Regions from separate parts of the Bradyrhizobium sp. 2TAF24 genome, predicted to be linked through region 1. Evidence: riboswitches for the same ligand, from Rfam matches in the RefSeq annotation. Region 1 holds a riboswitch; each other region holds the start of a gene.
The links. Region 1 has a riboswitch for S-adenosylmethionine ahead of AB4Z37_RS17780 (threonine aldolase family protein). Riboswitches for the same ligand answer to the same signal wherever they lie in the genome.
Positions count from the first base shown of each region.

Region 1 (6,433 bases):
GCAAGACCAACAACCTGTCATCGGCCATTCGGCTGTTCGTGCTCGAGCATTTCCGTGCCCGCGCGCTGAGCGCGGTGTTCATCGGCGAGCGCCAGGGCATGACGCGCTCCCACCTGGAGCCGCGTGTCTAAGGGGGATCCCTCCCCCTTTCACGGCGCGTCGTCGTCTGCCGCGCAGGTCTCGTCCGCGGGTTTGACGCCGATGGCGTTGAACACCGCCGTCAGCGCCACGACGACAATCAGGTTCAGGACCACCGTGGTGAGCGCGGTGTAACCGGGAAACGTGTAGCCACGCGCTGCGCCTGGCCGTCCCGTTCATGGCGCTCCTGCAGCCGGCTGATGTGGCTTCGGCACATGGTGCGCCCGGGGCCGACCTGATTGGCGATGGAATTTATGACAGTGCGCGCACGGTTTCGCGATGCGCAACAATTATAGCGCACCGCACTCCACATCCGTCGCATTCACATGGAATTCAGTGGGCCGCACGGGCGGTACGCAGCCGCACCGTGAACCGCGCACCGCCGGCCGGGCCATCGCCAACCGTGACCGTGCCGCCATACTGCTCGACGACGCGCCGAACGATCGACAGGCCAAGACCGGCGCCGCCCGGGCGGCGCCGGTCGCTGCGCCAGAAGCGCTCGAAGATCAGATCGCGCTGCTCCGCCGGAATTCCGGGCCCCTCGTCGAGCACGCTGACGGCGCCGTCCGCCTCCACCACCACCTCGACCGAGGTCCCGGCCGGAGTATGATGCACCGCATTCTCCACCAGATTGCGGATCGCCCGCCGCAGCATCTCGGCGTTGCCATGCACCGGCCGCGGCTCGGCAGCGCCCTTCAGGCCGATGCTCTTGTGCCGGGTGACCGCCAGCGGCGCGATGAACTCCACCACCTCGGCGCAGACCGCGGACAGGTCCGCGGTCTCCGCCGGATCGACCACCAGTGTGTTCAGCTCGGCGATGTCGAGCAACTGCCCGACGATCCGCCCCATGCCGTCGATATCGCGGTGCAGATCGGCCGCCACGCTGCGATCGGCAATGGTGTCGATCCGGGTGCGCAGGATGGCCAATGGCGTGCGCAGCTCGTGCGCGGCGTCGGCGGTGAACTCGCGCTGCGCCCGGAAGCCGGCCGCGAGGCGATCGAGCGCCTGGTTGACGGCTGCGACCAGCGGCAGGATCTCGCTGGGAATCCGCTCAGCCGAGAGGCGGACATCGGTCCGCGCAGGACCGATCTGCTTGGCGTCCTCGGACGCGTCGAGCAATGGACGCATGGCCCGGCGGAAGATGACGATGTCGATCGCCAGCAGCAGCAGCAGGATCGGCAGCGTGATCCAGCCGACATGGCGGAAGAAGTTCGCCACGATGTCGTCGGTGATCACGTCGCGATGGGACAGATCCTCGGCGACCTGGATCCAGACCGAGTGGCTGCCGATCCTGCGCAGCACGCTTGCGCCGGACACCACGCTGCCGTTGCGCCGCGCCTCCTGGTAGCTGACGCGCTGGCTGACGGACGGCACGGGAAACAGCAGCGTCCCGCTTTTGCGCGACGAAAACAGCAGTTCGCCCGAGGGCTCGATCACGTCGTAGAAATAACGGCCATAGGCCTCCGAATAGAGGTCGCGCAGCGCCTGCGGCAGATCGAGCACGAGCTTGCCGTCGGGCCCCGCCGTGATCTTGCGCGCGATCGCCTCCGCCTGATCGCGCATCGCGGCGCGATGCAGGTTGGTGATTTCGGAATTCAGCAGCCAGAACAGCACCAGCGGCATCACCACCGCCGTCAGCATCACCGCGACCACATGCAGCAGCACGACGCGCGAGGCGATCGACGGAAAGCGGAACACGCTACTTGTCCTCGGACAACAGGTAGCCGACGCCGCGAATGGTGTGGATCTGCAGTTTCGCGCCATTTTCGGCGAGCTGCTTGCGCAGCCGCGAGACATAGACCTCGACCGCGTTCGAGGCCACTTCGCCGGCGAGCCCGAAAATGTGGTCCTCCACCGTCTTCTTCGGCACCACCCGGCCCTGGCGGCGCAGCAGGATTTCCAGCACCGAGGTCTCGCGCGCGTAGAACACGAACGGCTTGCTGTCGATGAAGACCTGCCGGCTCTCCGTGTCGTAGACGAGATTGCCGAGATGCAGCGAGCTGCCGAGCAACTGGCCCGGCCGGCGCAGGATCGCCTCCAGCCGCGCCACCAGTTCCTCCAGCGCGAACGGCTTGACCAGATAGTCGTCGGCACCGCTGCGCAGGCCGGTGACGCGATCCTGCAGGCCGTCGCGCGCGGTCAGCACCAGCACCGGCAGCGGGTCCTTGCGATGGCGGATCTCCCTGAGGATGGCGAGGCCGTCGCCATCAGGCAGCCCGAGATCGAGCACCAGCGCCGCGAAGTGGGTCGTCGTCAGCGCCGCGCGGGCTTCCGCCGCGCTGTTGAGCACGTCGACCGCAAAGCCCGCTCCGGTCAGCCCCTTCGCCAGCAGCCGCGCCAGCTCGACATTATCCTCGACGATCAGCAGTCTCATGATCAGTTCACATCGTTGATCCCAGCGCTGTGGTAAGGCCGTGCAGCGGCTTTAGCCACTGTATTTTTCCGCGCCGGCCTTCAGGCCGGCAGCGGCATCGCCGCGGCCTCCCCGGCGACGGCCCGCAGGTCGGCCGCAAGCTCATCGGCGCGCAGCGGATCCGCATCCCATGCGAACATGAACCGCGCGCCACCACCGATGAAGGTGTAGAAGCGCCAGCCCCTGCGACGCAGCGCCGCAAGCGCAGGCTCGGCGAGGCGCACGAACACCGCATTGGCCTCGACCGGAAACATGATCTCCAGCCCAGGCGTGCCGGCAATCCCGCGGGCGAGGCGCTGCGCGCAGGCATTGCCGTGCGCGGCGTTGGCAAGCCAGGTGCCATTGCCCAGCATGCCGACCCACGGTGCCGCCAGAAAGCGCATCTTGGAGGCGAGCTGCCCGGCCTGCTTGCAGCGATAATCGAAATCCTCGGCGAGCCTGGGATCGAAGAACAGGATGGCTTCACCGGCGGCCATGCCGTTCTTGGTGCCGCCGAAGCACAGCACATCGACGCCGGCGCGCCAGGTCAGGTCCGCCGGACTGCAGCCGAGATGAGCACAGGCGTGCGCGAAGCGCGCGCCGTCCATGTGCAGGTGCAGGCCGAGCTCGCGGCACACCGCAGCGATCGCCCGCACCTCGTCGAGGCTGTAGACCTGTCCCGTTTCCGTGGGTTGGGTAATGGTCACGACGCGCGGCTTGGGAAAGTGAATGTCGCGGCGGTTGGTGGCGAGCGCGCGGATCGCCTGCGGCGTCAGCTTGCCGCCGACGGCGGGCGCGACCAGCAGCTTGGAGCCGTTGGAGAAGAACTCCGGCGCGCCGCACTCGTCGGTTTCGACATGGGCTGCGTCGGAACAGATCACGCTGTGGTAGGACTGGCACAACGCCGCCAGCGCCAGCGAATTCGCGGCCGTGCCGTTGAAGGCGAAGAACACCTCGCACGGCGTCTCGAACAGCGTGCGAAAGGCATCCGCCGCCCGCTCGGTCCAGGCGTCCTCGCCGTAGGCCGGCGCGTGTCCGCTGTTGGCCTCGGCCATCGCCTGCCATGCAGCGGGACAGATGCCGGAATAATTGTCGCTGGCAAATTGCTGGGGTTCGCTCATGCACGCCGCCTTTCCTGGTCTGTCCATCGACCGGGCGAAGCAGACGCGATGATGTGGCGAGGGCCCGTTTGGTTGCCGGATCGGCCGCATCTCCCCGTGACCGGGGACCGCCACCTTGCTCGGGAGCAGGTTGGCGTTGAGCGTCAGCTCAACTCGTGATGGTGACCATGCCCATAGACGGGAAATGCGGCGCTGGCAAGGGCCGCAGGCCGCATGGCGGCCCGCGGCGGTCGTCCGATCCTGAATGGCGACCGCGTGCGATCAGCCGTCGAGCGGCGTGGTGCGCGGCCGGCGGCCCTCGATCGGATAGGCCGGATCGTTGTAGCCCGGCGTCGAGGGATGGCCACTGACCACGAGGCTGTCGACCAGCGCCTCGTCCTCGGCGCTGAAGCGGTGATCGAGCGCTTTGACATAGTCATCCCACTGCGCCTCGGTGCGCGGCCCGGCGATCACCGCATCGATCAGGCGGTTGTTGAGCACCCAGGCGACCGCGAACTGGCCGGCAGTGATGCCGCGCGCCTCGGCGTGAGCACGCAGCGTCTGCGCCAACTGCAATGACTCCGGCCGCCATTCGGTCTGCATGATCCGGCTGTCGTTGCGGCCGGCGCGCGTGCCCTGCTCCGGTCGTTCGCCGGGCGCGTATTTGCCGGTCAGCACGCCGCGCGCCAGAGGACTATAAGGCACGACGCCGAGGCCGTAGAAACGGCAGGCGGGCAACTGCTCGACCTCCGGCATCCGGTTCATGGCGTTGTAGTAGGGCTGGCTCACCACCGGCCGATCGATGCCGAGCCGATCGCAGATGTTGCAGATCTCCGCGATGCGCCAGGCGCGATAGTTCGACACCCCGAAATAGCGCACCTTGCCCTGGCGGATCAGGTCGCCCATCGCCCGCACCGTCTCCTCGAGCGGCGTGCCGTGGTCTTCCTTGTGCAGGTAATAGATGTCGAGATAGTCGGTGCCGAGCCGCGTGAGGCTCTCCTCCGCCGCCTGCAGCAGCCATTTGCGCGACAGTCCGCGGCGGTTGACGCCCTCGCCGATCGGGTTCGCCGCCTTGGTCGCCAGCACCCAGTCGTGGCGCTGCTTGCCGATAGCCCGGCCGACGATGCTCTCCGACTTGCCCTGCGAATAGGCATCGGCCGTGTCGATGAAATTGACGCCGGCGTCCTTCGCCTTGGCGATGATGGTGGCGGACGTGACCTCGTCGGTGGCGTCGCCGAACATCATGGTGCCAAGACACAAAGGCGAGACCTTGAGGCCGCTGCGGCCGAGATTGCGGTGATTCATGACGCTTCCCATCTCCCTGAGATACGAACTCCTCCCCGAATTGTCCACGAGGGGCCGATTGCCTCGCTAGGACGCGACACAGACTAGCTACGCTTGGGTATTCGTCGCGCGCCAGTATGATCCACGCTTCTGCCTACCTGACTAATTTTAGCAGTGCCGATCTGGACTATCGATCACCTTTTCGCAACGAGCCGCTAGTTGGTACTGCTCTGCGATTTGCCCACCACGTTGCAATTGGGGCCGCCATCCTCGTGGGTGGTCGAGACAGGCCTGACTTTCAGACAGAAGGTGGTTCGGTAGGTGACGTGCGACAAATCTTCGTATGTTGCCGATCCAAGGAGCCACAACTGTTCTTGTACTACTTGACGCATACGCTCCTTGACAGCGTCCTCGGTTGCTCCCCACGGGATACGCGGAATCTCAGAACCAACTGGACCAACTGGCCAGCCAAAACCTCCGCAGTCAATGGGGTCGCTTTTGCTTTCAGCTGCGATAATCAAAGGCTTGCCATTCAAAATTTCATGGGGAGCGTAGCTGCCCATCGCGAAGTCCGGATAGGTCCTTGCAGGAACGACAGCAAAAAGGCATTCAATACGTCGCACGACAGCAGGGGCACGGCCGTAATTGTTCACATGGTATTTGGCGATCATCGTGCCCTTTCCGGAAAGCCAGTCTTTCGCATTCACCTCGTCGAACTCGACGAAAATAATCGGCAAATTTTGTTGCTCAGAAATTCTAGTTTGCTTCGCAGCTTCGTCGGCCTGCCGTTTGGTCTGGACGAAAGCACACGCCGCGATAACTGCGGCAAGGATCGCGGCTGCTGCCGCGACGCCACTAAATATTGCTACTCGCAGATTATGACATCGCTCATGAGACCAATGGTCTCGTTCTGCGGCGCGATGCCTTTCCACTCGGGCTTCTTCATTTTCTGGCGTACCGAGAATAATTGAGACGTTGCCAGGATTGTGCGTGGCACTTTCTTTGTCATGCCCTTCTTCGCGTGCCGCATCGTGCAAAATTAATACCTCTATCAGTAAAAAACCTATGCCAATGATGATCCAAATCACCGAGAGCGCTTCCGTTTTCTACGGTTTTGATTGCAACTCAACAACGCACTAATACCCGCGTTGTCGCAATGTTACGCCGAAACTGACTACTGCCATGATGACCTCCCCAATCCTTGCGCGAAGTATAGCATGTCCGAAAAACTAGTCATGTGCGGGATAGTCACCCTTCCTCGATCCCTCACAATCGCCCGCCGTGGAGTTCGACATGTCTGATCTTTCCGCCTTCCCGATCACCAGGCGCTGGCCGGCGCAGCATCCGGACCGACTGCAGCTCTATTCGCTGCCGACCCCGAACGGGGTCAAGGTCTCGATCATGCTGGAGGAGATCGGGCTGCCTTACGAGCCGCACACCATCGACATCGGCAAGAACGAGACCTGGACGCCGGAATTCCTGTCGCTGAACCCGAACGGCAAGATTCCCGCGATCATCG
Region 1 covers NZ_JBFRFW010000011.1:40,302-46,734, forward strand. Annotated here, with positions in the region: gene AB4Z37_RS17765 (ribbon-helix-helix domain-containing protein) at 1-131, shown strand, start outside; gene AB4Z37_RS17770 (ATP-binding protein) at 472-1,779, opposite strand; gene AB4Z37_RS17775 (response regulator) at 1,838-2,512, opposite strand; gene AB4Z37_RS17780 (threonine aldolase family protein) at 2,593-3,651, opposite strand; SAM-I-IV-variant riboswitch at 3,710-3,818, opposite strand; gene AB4Z37_RS17785 (aldo/keto reductase) at 3,913-4,935, opposite strand; gene AB4Z37_RS17790 (hypothetical protein) at 5,130-6,002, opposite strand; gene AB4Z37_RS17795 (glutathione S-transferase N-terminal domain-containing protein) at 6,208-6,433, shown strand, end outside.

Region 2 (6,433 bases), on a different contig from region 1:
TCAGCTTGATGCCTTCAGGGCTCTCCTCGCCATAGCTGAGGCCGCCGATGGTCGTGCCCTCGCCAATTCCGACCGTTCCGTCGGAGCACCGGATCAGCACCAGGACCAGGGTCTGGCTGTTCATCGTGTGCATCGACAGGCGATGCGGGCGGATGGTGGGCACATCGACCAAAAAGGTCTCGACCTGGTCGATGCGGGCTGCCACGCTGGTGCTCATGAAGGCGTTTCTCCTGCTAGCTATGGTGGTCCCACGCCATGACCAGCAGGTCAAAGACCGTGTCGGTCCCCTTCCATACCTAAAAGGTATCAATTGGAACTGCGTCACCTGCGTTATTTCACCGCCATTGCCGGCGAACGGAGCTTCACCCGGGCGGCCGAGAAGCTGCGCATCGCCCAGCCGCCCCTGAGCCGGCAGATGCGCGACCTGGAGGAGGAACTCGGCGTTGCGCTGTTCGAGCGCGGCAGCCGGCCGCTGCGCCTCACCCCCGCGGGGCGCTTCTTCCATGAACATGCCCTGCAGATCCTGGAACGGGCCGACGAGCTGCGCATCACGACCCGCCGCTTCGGTGAAACGGGACGACGCCAGCTCGTCATCGGCTTTGTCGGCTCGGCACTCTACGGCGGCTTGCCCGACGTGGTGCGCGGCTTCCGCGCGGCCCATGCCCAGCTCGAGGTCGCGCTCGTCGAAATGAACACGGTGGAGCAGATCGCCGCGCTCAAGGAGGGACGCATCGATGTCGGGTTCGGCCGTCTGCGCTTCGACGATCCGGCGATCCGGCGCGAGGTGATCGTCGAGGAAAGCCTGCTGGTGGCGCTGTCGCCGGACCATGCGCTGCGCGAGCGCGATGCGCTGCACTTCGGCGATATCGCCACTGAGCCGCTGGTGCTGTATCCGAGGTCGCCGCGGCCGAGCTACGCCGACCAGATCCTGTCGTTCTTCCGCGATCGCAGCGTGGAGGCGCAAGTCATCCAGGAGGTGCGCGAACTGCAGACCGCTCTCGGCCTGGTCGCGGCCGGCGTGGGCATTACTCTCGTGCCCCACTCGGTCCATCATCTGCGCCGGGATGACGTGGTCTATCGTCCGCTCGCGGAAGATGCGATCACCTCGCCGCTGATCATGAGCTTTCGCACCAGCGACAGCTCACCGGAGGTGCGCGAGATCCTCGACCTCATCCGCGCCGTCTACGATGCGGCCCGCGGTGTCGAGACTGCCGGTGTTCAGGCCAAACCTCGGCGGCGCAGCTGATCGCCGCTGCCATGAACCTGCCCCGCCGCGGCAACGCAGGCGCACGCGCGCTCAGGGCGCGCGGAAGTGCTTCGACAGCTTCAGGCCCTGGCCCTGATAGTTCGAGCTGATGCGCTGGCCGTACAACGCGCCGGGCCGCGACAGCATCTTCTCGTACACCAGCCGGCCGACCACCTGGCCGTGCTCGAGGATGAACGGCACCTCGCGCGAGCGCACCTCCAGCACCGCGCGCGAGCCCTGCCCGCCGGCGCCGGCATGGCCGAAGCCGGGGTCGAAGAAGCCGGCATAGTGGACGCGGAATTCGCCGACCAGCGGATCGAACGGCACCATCTCGGCGGCGAAATCCGGCGGCACCTGCACCGCCTCTTTCGACGCCAGAATATAGAACTCGCCGGGATCGAGGATCAGGCTGCCGTCATTGCGCGCCCGGATCGGCTCCCAGAAATCGTCGACCGCATAACCGCCGCGGCGATCGATATCGACCACGCCGGTGTGGCGCTTGGCGCGGTAGCCGACAAAACCGTTCGAGCCCTCGCCCGACAGGTCGATGCTGAGCGCAAGCCCATTGGAGAGATCGGCGTCTTCCTGATCGACCAGTTGCTCGCGCGCGTGCAGCGCCTGCAGCGCCGCGGCATCGAGTTGCGCATCGCCGGTGCGGAAACGGATCTGCGACAGGCGCGAGCCTTCGCGCACCAGCACGGGGAACGTTTTCGGGCTGATCTCGGCGTAGAGCGGGCCGTGGTAGCCGGCATCGATGGTATCGAAGCGGCGGGTGCCGTCGGCGATCACACGGGTGAAGACATCGAGCCGTCCGGTCGAACTCTTCGGGTTGGCCGTCGCGGAAATCGACGCCGGCAGCGCCAGGCTCTCCAGCAGCGGCACGATATAGACGCAGTTGGTCTCCAGCACCGCATCATCGGTCAGGTCGATCTCGTGCAGCTTCAGCCCGTCGATACGTTCTGCAACGGTTGAGCGCGGCCCCGGCAGGAAGCTGGCACGAACGCGGAAGGCGGTGCTGCCGAGCCGCAGGTCGAGGCTCGCCGGCTGGATCTGGCTCTCGACGAACGGATATTCGGGCAGGATGACGCCATCATCCGCCATCGCCGCGATCATGCGATCCGGCAGAATTCCCCTGGCATCGGGCGGCAGCGAATAGGTCACGGTCGACGTCCCCTGGAGCACCTTCCGGCGAGGCAGGCCATTTGCGCCCCTCGCGCGGTAAACTAACCGGATATCAGTCCCGGGCCGACAAGTCAGGGTCTTTTATCGGGTAGAGGAACGGTGACTTGACGGAAAGGCCCCCCGGGATTATGACGCGGATCTATCCCGTGGTCATTTGAGCCGGCCGGCTTGCAGCCACGTTAAATAAATCGCTAAACAGGCCGGGGACACCAGTGATCCCGGCCGAACTCGATGTTCAGGCCGGTTTTTTATGGCCGATTGCGATCGGTCAGTCTGGAGTCACGATGTCCGAAGCCCCCAAGGGTCCTGCGAAGAGCCCCTCCCCGACCGCCAAATACCGCCCCGAGACCCGCCTGGTGCACGGCGGCACGCTGCGCTCGCAATATGGCGAGACCTCCGAAGCGCTGTTCCTGACCCAGGGCTTCATCTACGACACCGCCGAGCAGTGCGAAGCGCGCTTCACCGGCGACGACCCCGGCTTCCTGTATTCCCGCTTCTCGAACCCGACGGTCGCGATGTTCGAGCAGCGCATGGCCGAGCTCGAGGGCGCCGAGGCCGCCCGCGCCACCGCCACCGGCATGGCGGCGGTGACCACCGCGATCCTCGCCCCGCTGCGCGCCGGCGACCATGTGGTCGCCGCCAAGGCGCTGTTCGGCTCCTGCCGCTATGTGGTGGAGGACCTGCTGCCGCGCTACGGCATCCAGTCGACGCTGGTCGACGGCATGGACCTCGACCAGTGGCAGAAGGCGATGCGCCCCAACACCCGCACCTGCTTCCTGGAAAGCCCGACCAACCCGACCCTCGACGTCGTCGACATCGCCGCGGTCGCTGAGATCGCGCACAATGGCGGCGCGCGCCTCGTGGTCGACAACGTGTTCGCGACCCCGATCTGGCAGAGCCCGCTGCAGCTCGGCGCCGACGTCGTGGTGTATTCGGCGACCAAGCACATCGACGGCCAGGGCCGCTGCCTCGGCGGCGTGATCCTGTCGTCGGAGCAGTTCATCCAGGACAACATCCATACGTTCCTGCGCCAGACCGGCCCGGCGATGTCGCCGTTCAATGCCTGGGTGCTGCTGAAGGGCCTGGAGACGCTCGCCATCCGCGTTCGTCAACAGACCGACAGCGCCGCGGCGATCGCCGACGTGCTCGCTGAGCATCCCAAGATCTCGCGCCTGATCTATCCCGGGCGCAACGACCACCCGCAGGCCGCGGTGGTGAGGAAGCAGATGCGCGGCGGATCGACGCTGATCGGCTTCGAGGTCAAGGGCGGCAAGCCGGCGGCGTTCCGCACGCTCAACGCGCTCAAGCTCGCGCGCATCAGCAACAACCTCGGCGACGCCAAGAGCATCGTCACCCATCCGGCGACCACGACCCACCAGCGCCTGACGCCGGAGGCCCGTGCCGAGCTCGGCATCTCCGAAGGCTTCATCCGCTTCTCCGCCGGCCTCGAGCACCGCGACGACCTCATCGAGGACCTGCTCGCGGCACTGGAGCAGGCGTGACGCACGCCTGAACGCGTCGCTAGGCGCGCTGCGTCATGCGCGGGGCTTGCCCCGCGCAACCAGCTTGCGGCGCTTCGATCACGGCGAGGTCTTCAAGATGGACACCGGGTCACGGCGCCAATGCGCCGGCCCGGTGATGACGCAGAAAAGATGGAAGCGCATCGTATGACGCACAGCCGATGGCGCCATCAAGTTCAGCCCCTCGCCCACCGGGCACGGCCTTCGCCCTACATCGGACGGAAGGTCAGCACGTTGGACGGCACCTCGGCGCCGGCCTGGACCTGATCCACCGAGCGGATGATCGAGTCGCCGAGCAGCTGCGCGAAGCAGGCGTAGCCCCAGTCGTTCATGTGCAGGCCGTCCTTGATGACGAAGTCGTCGAACGGCAGCTTCTGGTCGTTGTGCCATTCCTTCATCACCGCGAAGCGCGGGAACAGGCCGACCTTCATCGCCCGCGCAGCGCGGCCGATGATCCCTACCATCTTGGTGGCATCGGCCTCCTTCGCGGTGGTCGCCGGCACGTATTGCGGATCGACCAGCACAATGTCGGCGCCAATCGCCTGCAACTGATGAATGCCGTCCTCGAGCAGGCCCCGCGTGGCGTCGATGTCGCCGCCCTTCACCACGGTGTTGGTGCCGAGCTGCCAGATCACGAGGTCCGGCTTCTGCTCGATCACGCTGCTCTTCAGCCGGGCCATCATCTCCGGCGTATCCTCGCCGCCGATGCCCTGGTTCATCACCGTGATATCGGCCTTCGGGTAACGCCGCCGCAGCTGCTCGGCGAGACGGTTGGGATACTGGAAGGCCGGGGAGCTCGCGCCATAGCTCGCGGTCGACGACGAGCCGAACGCGATGATGGTGACATGCTCGCCGGACGCGATCTTGCGCGCCACATGCGGCAGCGTGGCCTCGAGCTTCACATCCTTGGGCGTTGCGCACGGCACGCGGCTGAAGACGTCGCCGGCGCTCCTGGCCACCGACCTCACCGCATCGATCGCCTTGCCGGTCACGCCCCTGGGGGCCGCAGGCGGCGTCTCCGGCCGCGCGGCCGCGACCTCGTTGCCGGCGGACGCATCCGATGCCCGCGCGCCGCCTGGCGCGCCCGCGAGCAGCATCGCGCCGATGGCGGCGCAACAGGCGCTCCGGACTGTCCAGGACAACGTCATCAGTGCTGAACCTTATCGGCGGGGGCCGCGGGGCCGATATGGGCCGTTTCGATCACAAACGTGGCGAGCGCCTGGCCGAGGCAGTCATGCACCCGCTTGGCGAGCCCGAAGCCATGGTGAGGGTTGAACAGGTCGAACAAGCCGTTCTCGTTCCAGTAACGCATCAGGGCGAACCGGTCGAACAGCGGCACATTGTGCTCCTGGGCGCCGACCCGCATGTTGTCGAGATACGGCGCCACGGTGATCATCGTTTCCATCCGGGGACTGTACTGCAAATTCATCAGCAAGACATCGGTTCCCGCGTTCTGGAGCCCGGTGACGCCCTCGTCTATTGCAGCGCGGAAATCGTCCGGATCGATGGAACGGACCGCATCCACGGTTCCTGTCTGCCAGATCACCAGGGTCGGCTTGCGCTCTTTCGCCAGTTTCTCGAGCCCTTCGGCGACTTCCGCCGCCGTCCGCTTGACCTGCAGTTCGGTGGCGACGCTGACCGCGACCCCCGGCAGACGCTCGCGCAGCGTCGCCTCGAGCCGCGCCGGATAGGAGGTTCCCATCCCGTCCGGCCCGGACAGCATCGAGGACCGGCTGCCGACCACCAGAACATCGAGCCGGCGCGGACCCGTCACCGCGTCCGCCACGCGGTCGAGCTTGCTTTCGCTCGACTGGAGGTATTCAGGAACCTCACACGCCGCAATCCCCTTGGCCTTGTCCTGGTCCGGCTGCGCCGCGCCAGGCTCTGCGGCCTTGGTGTCGGGCACCTTCGTCTCAGGCGCGGGCGCCACGGCGGCAGGCGCCTGAGGCTCCTCCGCCCGGGCCATCGAAACACAGACCGCCTCGCCGGCCATCAGCCCGGCCAGCAGCACGGTGGACATGATCCTGGAGCTGATCCTCACAACTCCCCTCCTGCCAGGTCGGCGTTTTCATCCGCGATCTTCGCGCGTGACCCGCTCTTGTCGGCGACATGCTTGTACCACGAAAAAACCCAGGCCGCGGCCGACATCACCACGATGCCGGCAACGCTGACGGCGAAATGCATCCAGGCGCCGCCGGCAACCTCCGCCAGCACGAAATGCCCGGCGAAGGCCAGGAAGACGCCGAGACAGAAAATCTCGAGCGAGTGCTGGCCGCACAGCACCAGCGGGCGCAGCCACCTCGACTTCAATCCGGGCCAGTCCTTGTGCAGGAAGCGCACCGTGATCGCGGCGAGGGCGAGAAAGTGTGCGAACCGCAGCACGTCCAGATCGGTCTTGTTGATCGGGTACATCCACTGTTCGAGCAGCCGCGGCATGAAGCGGCTGAGCTGCGGCATGTACCAGGTCAGCGTCACGCAGAACGCA
Region 2 covers NZ_JBFRFW010000005.1:238,395-244,827, reverse strand. Annotated here, with positions in the region: gene AB4Z37_RS10645 (muconate/chloromuconate family cycloisomerase) at 1-217, opposite strand, end outside; gene AB4Z37_RS10640 (LysR family transcriptional regulator) at 311-1,246, shown strand; gene AB4Z37_RS10635 (2'-deoxycytidine 5'-triphosphate deaminase) at 1,298-2,407, opposite strand; SAM riboswitch at 2,565-2,644, shown strand; gene AB4Z37_RS10630 (O-succinylhomoserine sulfhydrylase) at 2,713-3,930, shown strand; gene AB4Z37_RS10625 (SGNH/GDSL hydrolase family protein) at 4,158-5,096, opposite strand; gene AB4Z37_RS10620 (SGNH/GDSL hydrolase family protein) at 5,096-5,968, opposite strand; gene AB4Z37_RS10615 (OpgC family protein) at 5,986-6,433, opposite strand, start outside.
Region 2: it holds a riboswitch for S-adenosylmethionine, as region 1 does, so the genes downstream of both, AB4Z37_RS10630 (O-succinylhomoserine sulfhydrylase) here and AB4Z37_RS17780 (threonine aldolase family protein) in region 1, are expected to answer to the same signal.

Region 3 (6,433 bases), on a different contig from region 1:
GGCTATGAACGTGAGAATGACGGCTCGCGCCGTGAGAGGGCCTCGCCGAAGCCGGTGTCGCAAGCGCGACGATTGCCACCGAACACAGCGCGAGCGCGACATGCCGCAGCGGCAGGCGAAACGTAGTCGATTCGATCATCATGTATCCCTAGTGACACCCCCAAATCCAACGGGCCCCTTAAGGGGCCCGTTATCCGTGCGCGAAAGACGAATCTGATGTGACGAGAGCAAGGCACAATGTGGTCGCAGCGCAATCATTTCGTGGTGATGTCGCGATCACAATGTGACGATTCAGTGGGGTTCCACGCCGCGTTGGCGCCCGATTGCTGAAGCGAAGGTTAATCGTTCAACGGCTGCCACGGCTGAGAAGAAAGACGCCCTGCTCGCCGAACATGTTCCAGAACCACCACGGCGCATTGAGCCGCAGCGGCAGACCGTTGAGATTGAGCGCGACCGCGCGCTCCATCTTGACGTTGATCTCGTCGCACAGCTGCACGAAATCCTTGATGGTGCAGAAATGGATGTTGGCGGTGTCGTACCATGTCGCCGGCAGATGCTCGGTGCGCGGCATCTGGCCCTTGACGAGTAGCTGCAGCCGCATCCGCCAGTGCCCGAAATTGGGGAACGAGACGATGGCGCGGCGCCCGATGCGCAAGAGGTGCTCGAGCACGACCTTGGGCTGGCGCGTCGCCTGAAGCGTCTGCGACAGGATCACGTAATCGAAGGAGTCGTCAGGATAGTTGACGAGATCAGTGTCGGCATCGCCCTGGATCACCGCAAGCCCCTTGGCGACGCAGTGATTGACGCCCTCGCGCGACAGCTCGATGCCACGGCCGTCGACGCCGCGGCTTTCCAGCAACCGCAACAGGTCTCCCTCGCCGCAGCCGACATCGAGGACCCGCGATCCCGGCGCGACCATTTCCGCGACCAGCAGATGGTCGCCGCGATAGGCATCGGCGGGGCGCACAAGACCGCCTGTCGCCTGGAGAGCTTCGCTCTGTGCCGTCATGTCGTTGCATCCGTATTGCCGAGGCCACGCGCCACGGCGGCCGAGTTGAGGAAGGCGCGCGCGATATCGTGGAATTCAGGCACGTCGAGCAGAAATGCGTCGTGCCCTTTGTCGGTCTCGATCTCGGCGAACGAGACCCGTGCGCCGCCGGCGTTCAACGCATGCACCACGTTGCGCGACTCGGCGGTCGGGAACAGCCAGTCGCTGGTGAACGACACCAGGCAGAAGCGCGTACGCGTGCCGCGGAACGCGCGCGCCAGCACGCCGTCGTGATCCGCCGCGATATCGAGATAGTCCATCGCCCGCGTCAGATAGAGATAGCTGTTGGCGTCAAAGCGTTCGACGAACGATGAGCCTTGATAGCGCAGATAGCTCTCGACCTCGAAATCGGCATCAAAGGAGAAGGTCGGCAAGGCGCGGTCCTGCAGCCGCCGTCCGAACTTGCGATGCAGCGCCGCATCCGACAGATAGGTGATGTGCGCGGCCATGCGCGCGACGCCGAGACCGCGCTGCGGACGCAGACCGTGCTCGAAATAGCGGCCCTGACACCAGTCCGGATCGGCCATCACCGCCTGGCGGCCGACCTCGTGAAACGCAATGTTCTGTGCCGAATGGCGCGTCGCACAGGCGATCGGCAACGCCGCGAACACCCGCTGCGGATAGGCTGCTGCCCATTGCAGCACCTGCATGCCGCCCATCGACCCGCCGACCACGGCCAGCAAGGTGTCGATGCCGAGACGATCGACCAGCATCGCCTGGGCCCGCACCATGTCGGGAATGGTGATGAGCGGAAAATCGAGGCCCCACGGCTTGCCGGTTGCGGGATTGAGCGAGGCCGGTCCGGTGCTGCCGAGACAGCCGCCGACCACATTCGACGAGATCACGAAATAGCGGTCGGTATCGATCGGCTTGCCAGCGCCGATCATGATGTCCCACCATCCCGGCTTGCCCGTGACCGGGTGGATGTTGGCGGCATGCTGATCGCCTGTCAGCGCATGGCAGATCAGGATCGCATTGCTGCGCGCGGCATTGAGCTGGCCATAGGTCTGATACGCGATCTGGAACGGCGCGAGGTCGAAGCCGCAATCAAGATGGAGCGGTGTGTCGCTGCCGAACACCGCGACCTGCGAGCTCGGCTGATCGGCCTCGCGCGCATGAGCCTCCATCCGGGCTGACGGCTGATTCAACGTATCCATGCGACCTCCCCGAGACACTGCGCGCCGGCTGTCCTGCGCACACCGGCGTGTGCGCCTCGCCGGCACCCGGACGATGGCTGAGCGGACAATCTTGCTGCGGCACGCATGGACATGGCGTCTCCAGACCAACCGATCGATCTCACCGGGGTCCGGCCATAAAAAAACCGGCACGAACCACAGTTCGGCCGGGATTTCATCTGTCCCCGGCCTGTTTAGCGAGTTTTTTAACGTGGCTGCAAGCCGGCCGGCTCAAATGACCACGGAACAGTAATGCTCATAGTCCCCCGGCTTTGTCCCGTCAAGATCGGGGATCGCCGCCCCTCGGCCGGCAGCGACGAGGCTGGCCTGCACTGACCATGTTTTCTTTGCTTTCGCCCCTCGTCTTTCCTATCAATGCCTTGCCAACCCTGCCAATTTGACCGATCCGGCCCTTGCAGGGCAGAGCGAACGCCATCGCAAGGTTTTGAACACAGATGTCCAAGGCTCCCCCCGCCCCGCCGATGCTGCAGGAACTGCGTCGCGAGATCGACCGCATCGACGAGCAGGTGCACGAGCTTTTGATGCAACGCGCCGAGATCATCGATCGCCTGATCGCGGTGAAGCAGACGCAGGAAGTCGGCTCGGCATTCCGTCCGGCGCGTGAGGCCGACATGATGCGGCGCCTGGTGCAGCGCCATCACGGCATCCTGCCGCTCGATACGGTGGAGAGCATCTGGCGCGTCATCATCGCGACGTTCACCTATGTGCAGGCACCGTTCGCCGTGCACGCCGATCTCTCCCCCGGCGAGTCCGCGATGCGCGATTCCGCCCGCTTCCATTTCGGCTTCACCGTGCCGTTCACAGCGCATTTCAGCGCGCCGGCAGCGGTCGAGGCGGCTGCCAAGTCGAAAGGTGACCTGGCGCTCGTCCCGGCAACCGCCAGCATTTCACCGTGGTGGATCCCGCTGGAAGCCGCCGGCGCACCGAAGATCATTGCCCGCTTGCCCTTCATCGAGCGTGCCGACCACCCCGCCGCGCTGCCGGTGTTCGTGATCTCGCGGGTCGCCGACAACGCCATGGTCACCGACATCGAGATGTGGAGCATCCGCGTCTCGGGCTGGAACGCCAATGTCGCGCGCGCGCTGTCACCATTCGCCGAGATCATCGCGGTGCCCGATGGCGCCTTCGACGGCGCGGCCCTGCTGGTGTCGGTGTCGCGGGAGCATCCGCTGTCGCGGATCACCTCGACGCTGGTCGCTGCCGGCACCTCGATCCGCTCGGCGGCCCTCGTCGGCAGCCACGCGACGCGCTATACGGTGCCGGCGAACGGTGCTGAGGCCGGTGCCTGACGCGGCGCCCTGCCTGATTTTGAGTTTTTTGGAGTCCGAGCTGATGTCCCGTCCCGTGCCGAAGCCCGGCATTCTCGAGATTGCCCCGTACACGCCCGGCAAGAGCGGGAACGGGCATTCGGGCCGGGTGTTCAAGCTCTCCGCCAACGAGACACCGTTCGGCCCTTCGCCCAGGGCCATCGAAGTCTATCGCGCCGCCGCCGCGCATCTCGAGGACTATCCGGAAGGCTCGTCGCAAGTGTTGCGCGACGCGATCGGCCGCAAGTTCGGCCTCGATCCCAACCGCATCATCTGCGGCGCGGGGTCGGACGAGATCCTGAATTTTCTCGCCCATGTCTACCTCGGCCCAGGCGACGAGGCGATCCACACCACCCACGGCTTCCTGGTCTACCCGATCGCAACGCTCAGCAACGGCGCGACCAACGTCATCGTGCCCGAGACCGCTTTCACCGCCGACGTCGACGCCATCCTGCGTGCCGTGACGCCGCGCACCAAGCTGGTGTGGCTCGCCAACCCCAACAACCCGACCGGCACCTACCTGCCGTTCGACGAGGTCAAGCGCCTGCGCAGCGGCCTGCCTTCCCATGTGCTGCTGGTGATCGACGCGGCCTACTGCGACTATGTCTCACGCAACGACTACGAGACCGGCATCGAGCTCGTCGCCACCACCGAGAACACGGTGATGACGCGCACCTTCTCCAAGATCTACGGCCTCGCCGCACTGCGTATCGGCTGGATGTACGGCCCTGCGCACATCGTCGACGCGGTCAACCGCATCCGCGGGCCGTTCAACGTCTCGACGCCCGCGATGCTCGCCGGCGTCGCCGCGCTGGAGGACACCGAACACTTTGAAAAGGCGCGCAGCCATACCGAAAAGTGGCGCGAGAAGCTGACCGAGGCCATCGGCAAGCTCGGCCTGAAGGTGACGCCGAGCGTGGCGAACTTCATCCTGATCCATTTCCCGCTGGAGAAGGGCAAGACCGCCGAGGATGCCGACGCATTCCTGACCGAGCGTGGCCTGATCCTGCGCGCGCTCAAGAACTACAAGCTGCCGCACGCGCTGCGGCTGACGATTGGAACCGAAGAGGCCAACCGCCTGGTGATCGCGGCGCTGACCGAATTCATGGGGCGCTGAGGTGACGACAGAACCGCAATTTCCTCGGATCGCGCTGATCGGCCTCGGGCTGATCGGCTCGTCCATCGCACGGGCCGTCCGCCAGCTTGGCCTTGCCGGCGAACTGGTCGTGACCGATGCCTCGCCGGAGGTGCGCGCGCGTGCTGTCGAACTGCAGCTCGGACACCGGGTGGCGGATACGAACGCCGATGCCGTCACCGATGCCGATCTCGTCATTGCCTGTGTTCCGGTCGGCATTTGCGCCAAGGTGGCGCAGGACATCGGCGGCCACCTGAAGCCTGGCGCAATCGTCTCGGACGTCGGCTCGGTCAAGGGCTCGGTGCTGCGCGCCATGGCGCCGCATTTGCCGCAGACGGTCCATTTCATTCCGGCCCACCCGGTGGCAGGTACGGAAAACTCGGGGCCTGATGCCGGTTTTGCCGAACTGTTCATCAACCGCTGGTGCATCCTGACCCCGCCGGAAGGCGCCGATACCGCCGCTGTAGAACGGCTCACGGTGTTCTGGCGGACGCTCGGCGCCAATGTCGAGGTGATGACCGCCGAACATCATGACCTGGTGCTGGCCGTGACCAGCCACCTGCCCCACCTGATCGCCTACACCATCGTCGGCACCGCCGACGAGCTGGAAGACGTCACCCGTTCCGAGGTGTTGAAATTCTCCGCCGGCGGCTTTCGCGACTTCACCCGCATCGCCGCATCAGATCCGACCATGTGGCGCGACGTGTTCCTGAGCAACAAGGACGCGGTGCTGGAAATGCTCGGCGCCTTCCAGGAGGATCTGTCGAAGCTGACCCGGGCGATCCGCCGTGGCGACGGTGAGGTGCTGTTCGATCAGTTCACCCGCACCCGCGCGATCCGCCGCGGCATTGTCAACCTCGGCCAGGAAACCGCGAGCCCTGACTTCGGCCGGCCCCACGCGCCGCTGCCGAAGACCGACGACGAGACGGACGAGTAGGCCTGCGATTGCACGGCGACGTCGAGTGATGCGAACACCGCTCAGTACAACGGCGGGGTCTGCGCGACCTGCAGCGGCCCGAGGAAGATCGCGCCGTCGACGAAGCGCAGCGGCAGCGCGAGCGCCTTGCGTCCCTCGAGCGTGGTCGGCTGGCCCAGCATGTTGATGCCGGCCGCGAGACCCGCATTGGCGTTCTTGCGCGCGAGGTTGCCGAGCCCGGGAATCATCTTGTCGAGCGCGCCGATGACGTTGTTCACGTCCCGCGCGTTGACGCCCGGCGCCATCTTGTCGATGGCCGCCTGCGACACGCCCTGATCGATCAGACGGTCGAGCCCGAGCGCCGGAATGATCTTGTCGAGGCCCGCGACGGTCATCTCGAGCTGGCCGTCGAGCTTGCCGTTGGTGTTGATGCCGAGCGAGCCCGCCGCCAGCGACAACAGCTCGCCCTGCTCGATGCGCGACTGGGTGATGTCGATACGGCCGCCCGCCGCCTGAATTTCGCGGAAACGGACCGGCCACGGCTTCGGCGACAGATCCTTGAGCCCTCGGATCCTGGCACGGATGTCGGCGTTGAACGGCTCCTGCAGCACGGCGTGCACGCCCTGCACGCTCGCGCCCTGGAGCTGCAACACTGTTTCGATCACCGGGTTGTCGGCCACGGAGCCTTCGGCGAGACGGGCATGGAATTCGAGATGACTGGCGCGCAGCAGCGGCACCGGGCGATCGTCGACCATGCGGTCGAGCGCCGGGGAATCGAATTCGAACGAGGTGCGCTGCGGCGCGAGCGGCAGACCGATCACGCTGGCGCGC
Region 3 covers NZ_JBFRFW010000017.1:14,023-20,455, forward strand. Annotated here, with positions in the region: gene AB4Z37_RS24175 (TIGR02594 family protein) at 1-139, opposite strand, end outside; gene metW (methionine biosynthesis protein MetW) at 347-1,009, opposite strand; gene metX (homoserine O-acetyltransferase MetX) at 1,006-2,205, opposite strand; SAM riboswitch at 2,397-2,476, opposite strand; gene AB4Z37_RS24190 (chorismate mutase) at 2,679-3,533, shown strand; gene hisC (histidinol-phosphate transaminase) at 3,577-4,668, shown strand; gene AB4Z37_RS24200 (prephenate/arogenate dehydrogenase family protein) at 4,670-5,623, shown strand; gene AB4Z37_RS24205 (DUF2125 domain-containing protein) at 5,665-6,433, opposite strand, start outside.
Region 3: it holds a riboswitch for S-adenosylmethionine, as region 1 does, so the genes downstream of both, metX (homoserine O-acetyltransferase MetX) here and AB4Z37_RS17780 (threonine aldolase family protein) in region 1, are expected to answer to the same signal.